DNA from 2 places in the Variovorax sp. OK605 genome. Region 2 is predicted to be linked to the other one. Evidence: riboswitches for the same ligand, from Rfam matches in the RefSeq annotation. Region 2 holds a riboswitch; the other holds the start of a gene.
What was found. Region 2 has a riboswitch for cobalamin ahead of BM013_RS30510 (TonB-dependent receptor). Riboswitches for the same ligand answer to the same signal wherever they lie in the genome.

Region 1: another riboswitch for cobalamin. It lies ahead of BM013_RS24630 (TonB-dependent receptor); the one in region 2 lies ahead of BM013_RS30510 (TonB-dependent receptor).

Annotation. Positions count from the first base shown of each region.
Region 1 covers NZ_FOWL01000009.1:357,156-361,361, forward strand. The annotation lists gene mrdA (penicillin-binding protein 2) at 1-671, opposite strand, end outside; gene BM013_RS24625 (pentapeptide repeat-containing protein) at 697-1,404, opposite strand; cobalamin riboswitch at 1,648-1,918, shown strand; gene BM013_RS24630 (TonB-dependent receptor) at 2,058-4,190, shown strand.
Region 2 covers NZ_FOWL01000015.1:77,972-82,177, reverse strand. The annotation lists gene BM013_RS30510 (TonB-dependent receptor) at 18-2,012, opposite strand; cobalamin riboswitch at 2,368-2,645, opposite strand; gene BM013_RS30505 (hypothetical protein) at 2,683-2,985, opposite strand; gene BM013_RS30500 (hypothetical protein) at 3,136-3,540, shown strand; gene ybaL (cation:proton antiporter domain-containing protein) at 3,561-4,206, opposite strand, start outside.

The sequences.
Region 1 (4,206 bases), on a different contig from region 2:
ACGCCGGTCTCGCCGTGCAGCACCTTCTCGTAGCTCTGCTCGATGCCGAGCTTGCCGATGTAGTCGGTGCCGCGGTAGTTGGCGCGGTCTTCTTCCTGCCAGTCGTCCATCGCGGTCTTCTCGCGCTGGTTGATGCGGCCGATGTAGCCGATGACGTGCGCGGCCGTCTCGCCGTGCGGGTAGTTGCGGAACAGCCGCGCCTTGATCTCCACGCCCGGGAAGCGATAGCGGTGCGCGGCGAAGCGCGCCACCTCCTCGTCGCTCAGGCGCGTGCGGATCGGAATGGAGTCGAAGCTGCGCGAGTCCTCGCGCAGGCGCTGGAAACGGCGGCGGTCGCGCGGCGTGACCTCCACCAGGTCGCCGAGCTCGTCGATGGCGGCGTTGACGTCGCCCGCCTTCGAGGGCGTGATCTCCAGCGTATAGGCCGCGTAGTTCGAGGCAAGCACCACGCCGTTGCGGTCGAGGATCAGCCCGCGGTTGGGCACGATGGGAACGATGGCGGTGCGGTTGCTCTCGGCGCGTTCGGCCAGGTCGTCGTGGCGCACGACCTGCAGCACGGCCAGGCGGGCGCCGATCAGCGCGAAGCCGAACAGCACCACGCAGGCAATGACCAGCAGGCGGCGGCGAAAGCGCGCGAGTTCGGCGGCGGTGTCGCGGATTTCATGGTTCATCGGTACGCAGCAATGCCTTTCGTGCTCACAGCACCCGCAGGCCGAGTTCGCCGATCAGCGCGGCGGCCTGGTCGGAGGAAATGATCGCGCCCTTGAAGAGCTGCGACACGTGCGCGATGCGCAGGCCGCCGAGGTCGACCGAGCGCAGGTCGGCGCCGTCGAAGCGCGCGTTCTTCAGGTTCGCGTCGCGCAGGCTGCCGCCTTCGAACACCGCGTCGCGGAAGTCGCAGCCCGCGAGGTCCGCGTCGCGCAGGTCGAGCCGCTCGATGGTCTGCTTGCGAAACGACATGCCGCGCAGGTCGGCACCGGCGAGCAGCGAATCGTGAAAACCGATGCCGAGCACCTGCGCCTCGTGGAAGTGCGCGCCGGTGAGCTTCACCTCGGAGAAGCGCGTGGCCGAGAGCTTGGCGCGGTGCCAGCCGGTGTTGTTGAGGTCGCAGGCGACGAAGCGCGCGTCGGTCAGGTCGGCCAGGTGAAAGTCGGCCTGGCGCGCCCGGCAGGAGGTCCATTGCGTGTCGGCCAACTGGGCCTTCTTGAAGTTGGCCTCGGCGAAGCTGCAGCCGGTGAACTGCGCGCGGCGCAGGTCGAGCTCGGACAGGTCGGCGCCGTCGAAGTCGCATTGCTCGAACTGCAGCGGGGCGGCGGCTTCGGCGATCAGGCGCTTCAGGTGGGTACGGTCGAGGGTCTCGCCGGACATCGGAAAAAGGGAAGGAGTGCTCGAAGCGTCGTTCATGGGTCTGTGGACAAGGTCGCCGACGCCTGCGGGCGTGGACGGGTGCGGGGCGTGTACGGGTGTACGGAGGTGCATTCCCCCGGTCGTGAACGAGAGGTCAACCGCTGTTGAACCCGATGCGCCGCCAGAGTTCCCGTGTTTCGTCGCGAAAAGCGGTCTTCTGTAGCGCAAATGCGTCGACCCGCACGGGAGCGCTTTCTATAATCGCGCGCATTCGGTGCGGTATTTTTACTTATCGCCATCGAATTCCAACGATCAGAGGGTGCTCTTTTTGCGGCGCATGCCGCACAGGAGTTAAACGGGAAGCAGGTGAAACGCATCGCGACGTACGGTGCGCAAGTCCTGCGCTGCCCCCGCAACGGTCAGTGGGTCTGGAAACTTCTGGCGCATGCCCGCGGGCATGTGCAGCCACTGCGTCCTCGGACGTGGGAAGGCGGCGGTTTCCGCGCCGATGCGCTTGCGCCATCGACGCACCCCACGAGCCCGGATACCGGCCCACGCGATCGCCTTCGGACGCTGCGGGAGTGCGTTTGTCCGGGCCGGCTGTGTTGCGTACCTTCATGCGTGCGTGTTCCTCCGGCGCCGTGCAACCCATTGCCGCAGCGTTCGGGTCTTTGAACGGTCCGCGGGCGTGCGGGCCAAAGGAACAACGCATGCGCAAGATTTCGACCCGTCCCACTCCCCTGTTCGGCGTGGGCCTGCTGCTGGCCATGTCCGGCGCCTCGGCCCAGGAGGCCGCCTCGTCCGGCGCACTGCCGACGCTGACCGTCAACGAGAAGAAGACCATCTCGACGGCCACCCGGCTGGAGGCCGACCCGCTGCGCATTCCGTTCACCACCTATTCGGTGGACCGCGCCCAGATGGACGCCGTGGGCGCGGTCACGCTGGAGGACACGCTGCGCACCGTGCCGGGCCTGCAGTTCGGCACGCAGGGCAACTACTACACGCGCTTCGAGACGCGCGGCCTGCGCGACACGCAGGACGTGCTGGTGCTGATCGACGGCGTGCCGCTGCGCCAGCTCCAGGGCAACGCCGACATCACGCTGATCGCGCCCGACCTGGTCGATCGCGTCGAGTTCATCAAGGGCCCGGCCTCGGCGCTCTACGGCAAGAACGCCATCGGCGGCGTGGCGCAGTTCTTCATGAAGCCCGAGCGCGCGGGCGGCACCGTGACCACCACGCTGGGCAGCTTCGGGCGCACCGACGCCAGCGTGCGCTACCGCTGGGACTTCGAGCGCGGCAACCTGTACATCGGCGCGGCCAACAACGACTACAAGGGCTTCCAGCGCGACGCGGGCCGGGCGCAGGCGGCGGCCGTGCTCGGCGGCGACTTCGCCGTCACGAACAACTGGACCACGGGCTTGCAGATCTACGACTCGCACGTGCGCGGCGACCGCGGCTCCATCGTGCCGCTGCAGAACGGCAAGCCGATGTTCGGCATCACCTCGCGCGACAACTACGGCATTCCCGACTCTTACGTGGTGGGCGACTACCAGTCGATCGCGTGGAAGAACAAGGTCGACTTCGGCGGCGGCTGGTCGCTCAGCCACCTGAGCAGCTTCGCGCGCTACGACCGCTTCTTTGCCGGGGGCATCACCATCGTGCCGCCGCCCGCGGCCGTGAACAAGGGCTACTCCGAAAGCGACACCTCCGACCGCGGCGTGTTCCACGACGTGGCCGTGACGTGGCTCACCGGCGGCAAGCGCTGGAGCAACGAGCTGCAGTTCGGCGTGAACATCGAGCGCGGCTGGCAGAACCTCGACTCGCCCACCTTCACCAACGCACCGACCTACCGCGGCCCGTTCTACGACGTGCCCGTGACCAACGTGCGCAACGACCCGCGCGGCATTCGCGGCGCCACCACCTACTCGCGCTTCGACCAGGAAGTGCGCAGCTTCTATGTGCAAGACCGCTTCGAGTGGGACGCGTTCGGCATCACCGCCGGCCTGCGCCACGACAAGTTCGAGCAGACGCTGGGCCGCTCGGGCACCAGCGTGGTCTCCGCGCAGGAAGGCAGCCGCACCAGCCCGCGCCTGGGGGCCGACTGGGCCTTCTCGCGCAACGCCGCGGCCACGCACGCGGTGTTCGCCAACTGGAGCGAAGGCTTCCGCCCGCAGGCCGTGGCGCTGAACACGCGCAACAACGTGGTGGTGCCCGACATTCTTCGCCCCGAGCTCACGCGCAGCAAGGAAGTGGGCGTGAAGGGGCGCGCGGCCGACGACGGCTGGGCCTACCAGGTCAGCGTGTTCGAGGCCGAGAAGGTCGACGGCCAGCGCGCCTACCGCAGCGGGCCCGACTCGTTCGTGTTCAGCAACGCGACCTCGCGCGCGAAGGGCATCGAGTCGTCGCTGCAGGTGCGGCTGTCGCAGCACTGGAACGGCTACCTGCACTACACGTGGCAGGACGCGCGCCTGAAGGACTTCCAGACCTACACCGACAGCGGCGCGCGCAGCACCAACTTCGGCGGCTACCGCGTGCGCATGTCGGCGCACAACATCGCCGGTGTCGGCGTGACCTGGGCGCAGGGCCCCTGGTCGGTGTCGGGCACAGCCAACTACGTGGGCAGCCGCTACCTGCGCGACAACGTGGTCAACCCGCAGAAGCTGCCGGGCTATTTGCTGGCCAACGTGGCGGTGAGCTACAAGGCCACGCCGCAGCTCACGCTGCAGGCGGGCGTGAACAACCTGGCGAACAAGTACTACATCGGCGACGACCTCTCGGCGCAGGACGCCGGCAACGCCGGGGCGCCGCGCACCTTCTTCGCGCGCGCCAGCTACACGTTCTGAGCGCGATGAAGCGGCG
Region 2 (4,206 bases):
CGAAAGTCCCGTCCCGCTCAGAAGTTGACCAGCGCCGACAGCTCGAACGAGCGCGGACGGCCCAGCAGCCACTGGTTGCCGCTGTTCGAGAACGACACCGGGTACTTGCGGTCGGCCAGGTTGTAGGCGCGCAGCGCCAGCTTCAGCGACGGGCTGGCCTGCCAGCTCACCGAGGCGTCGGCCACGGTGTACGAGCCGATCTTGCGGGTGTTGGCCGTGTCGACCTGGCGCGGGCCGACGTAGCGCACGCCAAAGGCGGCTTCCCATTGCGGCAGGAAGCGCCAGTTGAGCCACAGGTTGGCCGCTTCCTCGGGCACGCCGGTGGGCGTGTTGCCCGCGCGCGAGACCAGCTTGCCGCTCACCACCTCGTCGAAGTCGTCATAGCGCGCGCGCAGCTTGGCCACGTTGGCCTCCAGGTTCAGCGTGGACGTGAGCGCCAGGTCGAGCGTGGCCTCGACGCCTTCGGACGACTGCTGGCCGATCTGCTGCGTCTTGTTGGGGTCGCTGGCGTCGCGCGACAGCAGCTTGTTCTTCTCGATGCGGTAGGCCGCCACCGTCCAGGCGCCGCGGTTGCCGGCCAGCTGGCGCTTGTAGCCGACCTCGACCTGCTTGCCGGTGCTGAGCTCGAACGGCGCCTGCGTGGAGGACGTGCTCACGAGCGAGGTCAACGGATCGGCCGCGCGCGCCACCTGCGCATAGAACGACTGCGACGCGTCGGGCGCGTACACCACGCCCAGGCGGCCGGTGCCGTAGACGAAGGTCTTGTCCAGGTTGTTGGCCGCGTTCTGCAGGTCGCTGCGTGCGATCTTCGCGTGGTCCCAGCGCAGGCTGCCCACCACCGACCACCGGTCGTTGAAGGCCAGCTTGTCTTCGGTGAAGAAGGCGTAGGTGTCGGTCTTCGTCCTGTAGCGCGGCGTGTAGGCCACGGGCGACGCGTAGTTTCCGGGGGTGAACACGAACGGGTCGACCACCGAACGGCCGCCGTAGGGCGAGTCGTTGGAGTGCGTGAAGTCGATGCGGTTCACGTCGAAGCCCACCAGCACCTGGTTGGCCAGGCCGAACAGCTTGTGCCTGAAGGTGGCGTCGGTGCGGCTGCCGATCTGCTCCTGGTCGTGGCCGATTTCCAGGTAGTCGCCGCGCGTCACGCGGCGCGTGGTGGCATTGAAGGTGTAGGTCTCGCTGTTGCGCCAGTGGCGCTTGCTCTCCAACCGGTAGAGCTGGTTGCGCACGGTGACGGCGGCGTTGGGCGTCCATTGCGCGTCGAGCCGGGTCCACTTGTCGCGGTACTTGATTTCCGAGTCGTCCAGGTCGTAGTTCTGGCGCAGGGTCTGGCTGCTCAGGCGGCCGTCGATCAGCGGCACGCCGTAGTAGCGCTGCGGCGACTGCCGGCCTTCGTCGTGCGAGAGCGTGAACTGCAGCTGCGGCGACACATCGAGCCGCACGGCCGCGCTCACGGCCAGGCTCTCGGCCTCGCCGCGCTGCATGAAGCCGTCGCTCTGGCGGTGGCTGATGTCGAAGCGGTAGGACAGCTTGTCGTCGATCGCCCCGCCGCTGCCGAAGGCCACCTGGCGGGTGGCGTCGGAGCCCAGCGTGAGCAGCGCCTCGTTCTGGATCGGGCCGCGCGTAGGCTTCCTGGGCACCACGTTGATGGCACCGCCGATGGCGCCTTCGCCGTACATGACCGAGGCCGCGCCGCGCAGCACCTCGATGCGCTCGACCGACCAGGTGTCGAAGGGGAAGGTGACCGTGCCCGCGGCCGCGTACATGCGCGTGCCGTCGAACAGCTGCATCACCGAGCCGTGGCCCAGGAAGCCGCGCGCCGCCATCGCGGTGCCGCCGTTGCCCGGCCCGGGCGAGCCGGTGATGCCGGTGGCGCGGGTGGCCGCGTCGATCACCGACACGTCGCCGCGCGCGCGGATGGTGTCGCCCGTCAGCACCTCGATGCTGGCCGGTGTTTCCAGCGGCGTGAGGCCCAGGCGGCTGCCGGTGAACGAAGGCTCGTCGATGGCCATCGGCGTGCGTCGCTCGGCCTCGACCTGCACCGGCTTGAGGCTCTGGCCTCCTCCCGCTTCACCCGGTTGCGCGAAGGCGGCGGAAGGCCCGAAAGCCAGGCCCAGTCCGAGCGAAAGACCTGAAAGGCCTGACAGACCCGAAAAGCCCGAAAGACGTGCCCGATGCCGCGGTGCGCGCGTACCCAAGCGCGCGCGATGGCGCGCGGCTGCAGATGCCTGACCCATGAGATGTCCCCTCCGGCCTGCGTCCCCGCAGGCTCCCGACCGATGAAGGACGAAGCGGGAGAGGCGAAGGGACTGCGGCGGTCCGCGCAAGCGCGAAAGGCGGCAGGCCCGGACACGCACTCCCGCAGCGTCCGAAGGCGGTTGCGAAGGCCGGTATCCGGGCTTGCGGAGCGCCGCGGCGCGCACTGAGGCAGTGCGCGCCGCGGCAGAAACCCTCGCCTTCCCACGCCGAAGCGCAGTGGCTGCCGGCCTCCCCGAGGAGGCGCTGGCTGGAGGATTTCCGATCCGCTGACCGTTGCGGGGGCAGCGCAGGAATGACCGCATCGGCAATGACGCGGCGCACCTGCTTCCCGTTTAACCCCGGCGCCATGGGATGGCGGGCGGGGCACCTTCGAACCGTTTGGATCGGTGCCGCCGGAAGAACCGGCACACCGAACCGGCGAAATTATAGGGAGCCGGCCTTGGCACCGTCGGTGCCGAAGAGCCGCCGCATCACGGCGACGCCGGCCACCAGCGCGTTCGAGTAGGTGGCGTAGGGCTCGTGGGCGGCTTCCAGCGGCACGTACACGTGGGAGGTTTCGCCGGGCGTGCCGGTGGTGCCTGCGGCAGCGCCGGCAGTGGCGGCAGCGTCGGCATGGGGCGAATCGGGCATGTCCGGCCGGTCGTCCACCGCTTCCATGATCACCCAATAGAACTCACCCGCCTCCAGTTCATGGACGGTGAGCGCGACGTTTCTCGGTGTGGCCATGGGATTGAAGATGGGGTGGTGATAGGTGAATGGGTAGAGGACGCGTCCGGTTGACAGCTTCCGGGCTTCTCCTACAGAGCCTGCCCGCGGCACGACCTAATGTTGATTTCAGGGACCGTCAGAGAACCTTTTCAGGACACAGGAGGCCATATGAAGCAATTCACTCTGGAACCCCGCATGCGGGCGACCATCGGTGGAGCCTTTTATCCCACCGGCTACTCGATCGTCATGTTTCCGGACCCGGGCGATGCCGACCGCATCGGCCACCAGCTGATCGAGAAAGGAATGAGCGGCGACGAGGTCTACCTGCTGCCCCCGCAGACGGTGCTGGCCGAGATCTCGCCGACGGTGAAGACCTCCGACGACCCGCTGCCCTCCGCCGGCACCGATGCGGCCACGGTACGCGCCTATACCAAGCTGGCCCGCGAAGGCCATGCCGGCCTGCTGGTGAAGACCAGGGACGGCGCGGCGGCCGAACGGCTGATGGAGCTGGTTCGCACCGTGCCCTATTCCATTGCGCAGCGCTACCGCACCCTGGTGATCGAAGACCTCTGAAAACGAAGAGGCCGGCGTCTTCAAGCCGGCACGGCCATGGAAACGGCGCGCTGCACCACGTCGCGCGCCATGGCTTGCGCGAGTTCATGCTCGCCCAGGAACACGGTGGCCGAAGTCTCCTGCGTGAGCAGCTTCGCCTCGTGTTCGTTGTGGCTGCGAATCACCGTCTGGATGGTGGGGTTGAGCGTACGCGCGGTTTCCATCATCTGGCGCACGTTCATGGCGTCGGGCGTGGCCACCACCAGCACGCGGGCGCGCGCAACGTGTGCCTGGATCAGCACGGCCGGGTCGGCCGCGTCGCCCCATACGGCCGGCGTGCCCGCCTCGCGCAGCTTCTCGACCAGCTCGCGGTTCTGCTCGGCCACCACGTAGGGAATGTCGTGCGCGTCGAGTTCGGCCGCAATGCGCCGGCCGACCCGGCCGTAGCCCACCAGCACCACCTGGCGCGACAGGTACCTGGCCTCGGTGGTCGTGGGCAGCTCGGCCAGCGGATCGTCGCGCGACTCCAGCCCCCGCGCGAACGACGAATGCGCGTGCAGCCATTTCTGCATCGGCCCGATCAGGCTGAACCACAGCGGGTTGGTGGCGATCGAAATGAGCGCGCCGGCCAGCACCAGGCTCTGCCCTTCCACCGGCAGCAGCCCGAGCGACACGCCCAGGCCGGCC